Linked DNA regions of Anaerobacillus alkaliphilus. The protein of the gene in region 2 interacts with the protein of the main gene of each other region in a pairwise test. Links are inferred from orthologs where the notes say so. Each region holds a gene or a part of one and is shown on either strand. Other genes may lie near its edges.

Region 1 (2,853 bases), 440 kb from region 2 along the record:
AAATCGACGGAAATTTTAAAGACATCAAGATTTAGTTGTAGCGAAACCTTCGTATCACCACTTGCAATTATTTCACCAACATTTTGAAATTTAAGCAGCTCTTCTTTCACTTTTAACGGTTCATCTGTAGCAATAATGTAATCTAAATCCTTTACCGTTTCTCTTAACCTACGTAAGCTTCCTGCCCGAGAAAATCGAATAATCCCTGCTATTTTGGCTAAGTTTTCTTCAATCTTTTCCGCTACCGGGATTACTAACGGTAGAGCCAAGCGGTCAGGCTGTTTCCCAAACTCCTCAATAGCAGCTAAGATTTTCTCTTCTGTTTTTTTACCAAAGCCAGCTAGAGCCTGTACTCTCTCTTCCGTACAAGCCTGTTTTAGGGTCTCAATACAAACTACTTGTAATTCTTGATAGAGCTTTCCTATCTTCTTTCCACCAAGTCCAGGGAGCTTTAGTAATGGCAGTAACCCAGAAGGTAGCTCCCCCTTTAATTCTTCTAATAGGTTTGACTTTCCTTCATTCATAAGTTCTTCTATTACAGTAGCAGTCCCTTTTCCAATTCCTTTTAGTTTAGACACATCTTCAATTTCATTTAAGGTCCGCTCGTCACTTTCTAGTGCTTGAGCTGCCTTTCTATATGCAGACACTTTAAAACTATTTTCACCTTTAATTTCCATATATATTGCAATCGTTTCTAACGCTTGAATGACTTGTTTTTTATTCATCATTGTTCATCTCCTGTCTATTAAGATACATAAGTTGGAGAGTTCCTACTCAATCCTAATGATACCTAGTTTAGATAGGACAAAGCAACTTATTTACAGTAGAAGGGACTGACTTTAATCGACTGTCAGCCCCTTCTACTATTAAAACCTATTTTCAATCCAAAGTTCCTTCAACTGATTAGATAAAATTGGTGTGTAATCTAAGATTAATTTAGCCAGTGTAGATTCCTTTAGCACGTCTTGTACTAGCTCAATTGGTAGTAATGCGGCAATATGTAATAGGACTACTAGTACTAGTAATGTTTCTAAGAAGCATAGAATTCCACCTAGCCAACCATTGATAAAATTTAGTATCGGTAAATGAGCCAAAAAATCAAACATCGATCCGATAATTTGCATGGCAATTTTGGTAGCAAAAAATAAAATAGCAAATGCAATACCACTGTAATATACATGCTCAAAATTGAATGCCTCTATTAACATAAATGCTGGATTATCTGTTGGAAATTGAGGGTACGGGATCCATAACCTAATATGTTTTGCTAAATCATCATAGTATAGATAAGCAACAAAAAAAGAAACGATAAACCCAGTTAGATGAATAAGTTGTAAGATAAAACCTCTGCGAAATCCTACAAAAAAGCTAGTAATTAAAAGAATGATTAATATTAAGCTAAGCATTTTTTATTTTTCCCCATCTTTCTTTTGACGTTCTTGCTCTAGTTGTTTTTTTAACCGTAAATATTCATCGCTAATATTGACAGCAGTTAAAACAGCAAGTTGTGTTTTATCTAAATAAGGACTGATTTTGCGCATCTCTTTCATTTTTTGATCAACGAAATTAGCCACTTCATGTATGTGACCTACATCTACTTTTCCTGAAATCACATAACTTTGGCTATTTATCGTTACCGTTGTTCGTCGTTTTATCTGATCTTCTCCCACAACGAGCCTCCCTTAAAATACAATCCCATTAATACAAATACAGATACGTACTTAATAATTACCTTTTTCATTTACGAAAAATTCTACATTCTATCATAACATGAACATCCATAATTGGAAATATGTCGAACGATAATTGAGAAAGATTGGGGAGCAGTGATACAATTGAGAATGATGTATTGCTAGAGAGTCTAATTTGCATTCATAATCCACATGAATAAAGGGGTTTTCCTATTGTCACAGCGAGTTTTACTATTAGATACAAAAACGATTGAAAAAATGAAGGAGTTCTATCAAGATGATTTAGCTTCAAAACTACCTCCTGGTGCACTATTTGCAGCAAAGCCGTTTAACTGTTCAGTGACTGCGTATAAATCTGGTAAGGTTCTTTTTCAAGGAGCCAAACATGAAGAAGAAGCTGCTATTTGGGAACAATTTGCAAACAACGGTACAGCTCCGCCTACTACTAAAACAGTTACTAAAAAAGAAGCTACAAATCAATCACAATTTTCAACCATGTCTTTAATAGGGTCCGATGAAGTAGGTACAGGTGATTATTTTGGACCAATTACGGTTGTTGCTGCTTTCGTTAGAACAGAAAACTTTGCAAATCTCACAGAACTAGGTGTGAAGGATTCAAAAGGAATGAAGGACGATCAAATCTGCAAAATTGCGAAACAATTGATAAAAGAAATTCCCTACAGCCTATTAGTACTTCCGAATACAAAATATAATTCCTTGCAGGCTAAGGGGTTTAATCAAGGAAAGATGAAGGCAATTTTACACAATCAAGCAATTCTTCACCTGAAAAAGAAATTAAATCATGAACCTTATGATGGGATACTGATTGATCAGTTTGTTGAACGTGGTATTTATTTTCGTTATATTGCTGATCAAAAGGAAAAGGTCCAAGAAAACAACATGTTTTTCCAGACAAAAGCTGAATCTCTTCATTTGTCAGTTGCAGCAGCTTCAATTATTGCGCGTTATGCATTTGTGAAGGAAATGGATAAATTAAGCGAAAGTGCCGGCTTTGAAATTCCCAAAGGGGCTGGTTCCCATGTTGATCAGGCAGCTGCGAAACTGATTAGAACACATGGAATTGAAGCATTAAATAGTTATTGTAAGATCCATTTTGCTAATACTGAAAAAGCGAAAAAACACCTAAAGCTTTAACCAAGCT
Region 2 (2,848 bases):
TTGATATTGGTGGTGGTTCTATGAGTGTATCGATCTTTGAGCAAGGTACACTACAAACTACTACAGTAATACCTGTTGGTGGCGACCATATAACAAATGATATTGCGATTGGCCTCCGGGTTTCTACTGAAGAAGCTGAACGTGTGAAAGTTAAATATGGACATGCCCATATTGAATTAGCATCAAAAGATGAGACCTTTAAGGTTTCAAAAATTGGTAGCGAGTTAAAGGAAGAATTTTCCCAATATGAGTTATCATATATAATTGAACCTCGCATAGCTGAGATGTTACAGTTAATAGAAAATGAGGTTTATAGACTTGGCTATGGAGACTTACCAGGAGGATTTGTCCTAACTGGTGGGACGGTGAAAATTCCTGGTTTACTTGAGTTAGCAAGGGAAATCCTACAAAATAATGTGAGGGTTGCTATTCCTGATTATATAGGAGTACGTGAACCTCAATTCACAACTGGGGTAGGCTTAATACAATTTGCCCATCGTAATAGCAAAATACAGGGCAAGGAAGTAGCTGCCACGTTAGGAACTATCCAAGTTGAAGACAAGCAAGACAGAAAAGAGGCTCCTGCTAAAAAGAAGGATGCACTTCAAGGTCAAGCTGTTAAAAAGAAAGTATCAAGTTGGTTTAAAGTATTTTTTGAATAACCATAATTTAACTGAAATGATATCGAGACATGATCGATTGGGGGACCTTATATGTTAGAGTTTGAAATGGATATGGACCAATTAGCGAAAATTAAAGTCATCGGAGTTGGCGGTGGCGGTAGTAACGCTGTTAATAGGATGATTGAAAACGGCTTACAAGGTGTAGAGTTTATTGCGGTGAATACTGATGCGCAGGCTCTTCATCTTTCGAAGGCGGAGCATAAATTACAATTAGGTGGGAAATTAACACGTGGATTAGGTGCTGGTGCTAATCCAGACGTTGGAAAGAAAGCGGCAGAAGAAAGTCGCGAACATTTAGAAGGAATTTTGTCTGGTTCGGATATGGTCTTCATTACTGCTGGAATGGGTGGTGGAACTGGAACAGGTGCTGCACCAGTAATTGCAGAAATTGCTAAAGAAATTGGAGCTTTAACTGTAGGTGTTGTTACACGTCCGTTTACATTTGAAGGAAGAAAACGTTCTAGTCAAGCGGCTGGTGGTATCAGTGCTCTTAAAGAAAAAGTAGATACCTTAATTGTTATTCCAAATGACCGTTTATTAGAAATTGTTGATAAGAATACACCAATGCTCGAGGCTTTCCGTGAAGCTGATAATGTATTAAGACAAGGTGTACAGGGTATTTCCGATTTAATTGCAGTTCCAGGGTTAATTAACCTTGACTTCGCTGATGTGAAAACGATTATGAGTGATAAGGGTTCTGCTTTAATGGGAATTGGTATTGCAACAGGTGAAAATCGTGCGACAGAAGCTGCAAAGAAAGCTATTTCAAGTCCATTATTAGAAACGTCAATAGATGGTGCACAAGGTGTACTAATGAATATTACTGGTGGAACAAATTTAAGTTTATATGAAGTACATGAAGCTGCCGAAATCGTTTCTTCTGCTTCGGATCAAGAAGTTAATATGATTTTTGGTTCTGTAATTAATGAAAATCTTAAAGATGAGATTGTAGTTACCGTTATTGCAACTGGCTTTAATGACGAAGTTCCAAAAGTGGCAAGAACACAAAATCAAACTCAAGGGAAACCAGCTGCTACAAAAAAACCGGTTGCTCAACAACATGAAGAAAGCTCGTATTCAACGGAGCGCCAACCTTCAGTACAGCAGGAATCAGTTGATACATTAGATATTCCAACGTTTTTAAGAAATCGTCGTAATCGTTAAACCTTTTACTAAAAGTAAAAGAGACTAACTTATTTGTTTTCTTCTTAAGAAGGAAATAGTAAGTTAGTCTCTTTTTTTTGTACTCTATTACTAAAATTATACAAAACAGTTGACAAATCTCTTTGTTGTAGAACTTAAATTAATGAGACCTGACGACAATTTAAGTGGAAATAACCTAAAATTTCTCTGATTCTATCGGCATAAACTGACAGACTTATAAATACGATGTGAGATATACTAGTTTCAAATTCTTTTTAAGAGGTTGTTCAAAAATCTATGATTTAATCTTTGACGATTAAGGAAGGAGCCGATATGGCTATTTATCTGGATGTCATATGGTTTCTAAATTTTTGTATTGACCTATTATTATTAGTATTGACGGCTCTAGTACTAAAAAGAAGCTTTAAGAAATGGCGGCTCCTTTTGGGTGCTTTAGTCGCGTCGAGCTCAATCTTCATAGTTATGACAACATTAAGCCCGTTATTTTATCATCCAATGTTTAAGTTAATTTTTTCATCTTGCATCGTTGTTACTGCTTTCGGATTTAAAAAAATATCATACTTTATTCAAAATCTCCTAACATTCTATTTCGTTAGCTTCATTTGTGGAGGTGGGTTAATTGCATTACATTTCATGTTTAATAACGAAATGGTTATTTTGAATGGAGTAGTAACAACGAAATCTACAGGTTTAGGAACTCCAATTAGCTGGTTATTAGTAGTCATTGGATTTCCAACGATTTGGCTCTTTGCTAGGAAAAGAATTGAGCAAATGGAAGTTAGGAAAGTGAAGTACGAAGATATCGTTCAAGTAGATCTATTTATACTAGATAGGCAAATCCAGTTAAAAGGATTAATTGATAGTGGCAATCAGTTACAAGACCCATTAACAAAAAAGCCCGTTATGGTAATAGATATGAACGATCTTCATAATAAATTCCCTAAATCTATAGTACAGCAAGCAAAACATCCTGAGATGATCGGTGATCCGAGTTTTGTTAT
Region 3 (2,986 bases), 310 kb from region 2 along the record:
AAGTTTACACTCTCTCTGGAATTGAAATTAACCCACGTTTTACATAGCTCTTCACGAGATTTAATTTATGATCTAACTGAATAATTGCAACAAAGGGTTCATCAATCCTCGATTGATATCGTAAATCAAACCAATGGACTTCATAGCCGTCATGCTTCTTAACGATTTTTGCATGTAAGTAAGGCGAATATTGAAGTAGTTGATGAACAAAGCGATTTTTCATTGCTGCCTTAATAATTTGATTATCACCACAGTTCTTATCCAATACTTTTGACCAACTTACCTTTCCACGCTTGTATTTTCCTAACCTATAATGATTTTCACAACTAGCTATAACAGTCCATGAAAATACGCTAAAAGAAGGTAGTATCGTATACACTTCATTCTTCTTCGCATCAACGGCTTTTAATACTTTTTGTGCCATGAAAAAACGAAGGGAAATATAACTGAGGATAAATAGAAATACAAATGAAAACGTATATCCAGGCTGAACACCATTGATCCATAACACAATTCCAATGACTTGTAGGGTCATAACAACTGGATCAAAAATAGGTAGAATATTTAATGCAATCCACTTCTTTGTGAAAGGGCGAAACGCCTGTGTACCATAAATATTACAAATATCTGATAGAACGTGTATGATCACGGATATCAGTGTCCAAAGGAACAAGGTGAAAAAGAATGAGCCACCATAAAACAATGAAACTAGTAATGATAGTAAAAACGACAAAAGTAGAACAGCAGGTATTGAATGACTAATGCCCCGATGCTCCTGAACATATGTTTCATTTCCCTTATATTTGAAAAGAAAGTCGATATCAGGTGCATTTGAGCCGATGACTGTACACAATAACACCCCAACTACTAAATCTGGATGACTTGCTATCGTAGGATCTAAGAAAGACAAACCTGCAAGACTAATACCTGTCGTTACATGTGTCGTTGTATCCATCGTCCTGCCTCCATTTTAAAGTTTAAGATATTTCTCATTTGTTTTCGAACAGTCATATTGCCTTAAGATATCATTAATAATTGCTCTGGATGAGTTTGGAAAATGTAGCATCGAAAGATTTTCCTTCATTTCAATGAGTTTCATTTCGTTTCGAATAAGATGTTTAATTTCAGTCACTAATTTATCTTTATCTTCATGCCAAACAGCTGCCCCTTGTTCTTGAAAAAATTGGGCATTTTCTCGTTCCTGCCCAGGAGTTGCTTTTGGTAACACAATCGGTGTATTCATAGCCATCGCTTCAGATAGAATAATTCCACCAGGTTTTGTAATTACACAAGTAGATATTTTTAATAATTCAGCCATTTCAGTTACATATCCAAAAACTTTGATATCCGTATATGTTTGATATTTTGTTTTTAACTGATTATAAAGCTCAACGTTTTTCCCACAAACGATGAGTAGTTGGATGACAGGATCGTCTTTTAATCTGTCGCAAATTTCCTTCATTTCATTTGACACACCATAAGCTCCTGCTACGATTAAAACTGTTTTCTTGGTTGGATTTACTTGATATTTTTGAACAAGATCTCCTCTGAACGTGGTTTCTTCAAAAACTGGATTAATCGGCATACCTGAAACAAAAATCTTTGTTTGACTAATACCTAGCTCTAGTAAATCTTGTTTTAGTTTTCTCGATGCAACATAATATTTATCAATGTTTGGATGTATCCATGAATGGTGTAAGCAATAATCCGTAATCACATTATAAGTAGGTATAATAGCTTTCGTTTTTGATCGATGAAACGGAACGGCAAAAGACGGAAATGTATTAATAATCACATCTGGCTTTTCTTGATCAACAATTTTACATAGTTTCGAATAGCCATAGGATAATAGTTTTAAATTTTTTCTTTTTGTAATTTGCTTACTACTGTAATAAAAAAGTCGATAAATATGCCTGCCACTTTTAGTAAAGCTCTTCAAATAGATTTTTTTGGTCCATTCATTAAAAGTAGGACTTGTTTCATAAAATAGATCTTTCACAATGACTTGATTCCCACCTGATCGCTTAAACTCCTGGACAAGTGAATCTGCTACTTGAAGATGACCATTTCCGTAATTTGATGTTAAGATTAAAACTTTCGGACCTTCCATATGCGAAACGCTCCTTTTAACTAAAATATAGCTAGGCTGTAATTCTTTGCTTTTTTTTCAGTACGTCTTCAAAACTAGCAAGTAAACGATCAAATATTTGCTCCCACGATTGAGCATTAGCAAACTGACAAGCATGATCGCCTAATTTCTGCTGTAGCTGACAATCATCTAATAAAAGAGACGTATATCTAGCAAACTCTTGTGTATTTTTTGGTTCACATAGAAAGCCATTCTGTCCATGATTGATTAGGTGTTGCACTCCCCCAGCTCTTGCTCCTATTACAGGCAAACCTGAGCTTTGAGCTTCTAATACTACATTTCCAAACGTTTCAGTTGATGATGGAAAGATAAAAACGTTACTAGAGGCATATACCTCAGCTAAATCGTTTCCTTCCATAAACCCAGTCCAAGTGATTTGTTCACACTCTAGCTCTGATAATTGTTTTAGTAGCGGACCGTCACCAACCATGAGTAAATGAGTATCTTTTTTAATTTTTTCTGGTAGCTTGTGAAATGTGTTGAGTACCACCTGAACATCTTTTTCAGGAGAAATCCTTCCTACATAAAGGAGAATATTTTTTTCTTTGATGTTATATTTTTCTCTAATTTTACTTGTTTGTTTTTCGGGCGAGAAAAATGAATGATCAACCCCGCGGCCCCATAGTTCAATCTTGTCGTGGATCTGTTGACTAAGGAGCTTTTCTCTTGTGCTTTCTGATGGGACATATACTTTTTCAAAGTAACGATGAAACCAAGACATGTATTTCCAAATCCACTTTTGCAAAAAGGTTAAGTGATAATACTCTAAGTAGTCATCAAAATGTGTGTGGTACGAAGCAACCATAGGAATGTTATGTTTTTTTCCGTAATGCAATC

The links. The genes of interacting proteins can lie anywhere in the genome.
Region 1: the proteins of ftsZ (region 2) and DS745_RS19295 interact in binary tests that used the Bacillus subtilis proteins (3 or more experiments, as listed by UniProt). The link is inferred for Anaerobacillus alkaliphilus from one-to-one orthologs.
Region 3: the proteins of ftsZ (region 2) and DS745_RS18700 interact in binary tests that used the Bacillus subtilis proteins (3 or more experiments, as listed by UniProt). The link is inferred for Anaerobacillus alkaliphilus from one-to-one orthologs.

What each region holds. Positions count from the first base shown.
Region 1 is NZ_QOUX01000046.1:838,129-840,981, forward strand. What follows is about bases 41-2,814. They hold DS745_RS19295 (cell division protein ZapA), read right to left. Parts: upstream 1,671-2,814; coding sequence 1,410-1,670; downstream 41-1,409. Other genes in these bases: polX (DNA polymerase/3'-5' exonuclease PolX), read right to left, coding at 41-725; DS745_RS19290 (CvpA family protein), read right to left, coding at 867-1,406; rnhC (ribonuclease HIII), read left to right, coding at 1,905-2,814. Also shown: more of polX, read right to left, coding at 1-40; more of rnhC, read left to right, coding at 2,815-2,846. UniProt on the Bacillus subtilis protein: Activator of cell division through the inhibition of FtsZ GTPase activity, therefore promoting FtsZ assembly into bundles of protofilaments necessary for the formation of the division Z ring.
Region 2 is NZ_QOUX01000046.1:403,031-405,878, reverse strand. The notes cover bases 12-2,780. They hold ftsZ (cell division protein FtsZ), read left to right. Parts: upstream 12-713; coding sequence 714-1,847; downstream 1,848-2,780. Other genes in these bases: spoIIGA (sigma-E processing peptidase SpoIIGA), read left to right, coding at 2,160-2,780; ftsA (cell division protein FtsA), read left to right, coding at 12-662. Also shown: more of ftsA, read left to right, coding at 1-11; more of spoIIGA, read left to right, coding at 2,781-2,848. UniProt on the Bacillus subtilis protein: Essential cell division protein that forms a contractile ring structure (Z ring) at the future cell division site. The regulation of the ring assembly controls the timing and the location of cell division.
Region 3 is NZ_QOUX01000046.1:709,714-712,699, forward strand. The notes cover bases 41-2,947. They hold DS745_RS18700 (MGDG synthase family glycosyltransferase), read right to left. Parts: upstream 2,111-2,947; coding sequence 971-2,110; downstream 41-970. Other genes in these bases: DS745_RS18695 (metal-dependent hydrolase), read right to left, coding at 41-955; DS745_RS18705 (glycosyltransferase family 4 protein), read right to left, coding at 2,142-2,947. Also shown: more of DS745_RS18695, read right to left, coding at 5-40; more of DS745_RS18705, read right to left, coding at 2,948-2,986. UniProt on the Bacillus subtilis protein: Processive glucosyltransferase involved in the biosynthesis of both the bilayer- and non-bilayer-forming membrane glucolipids.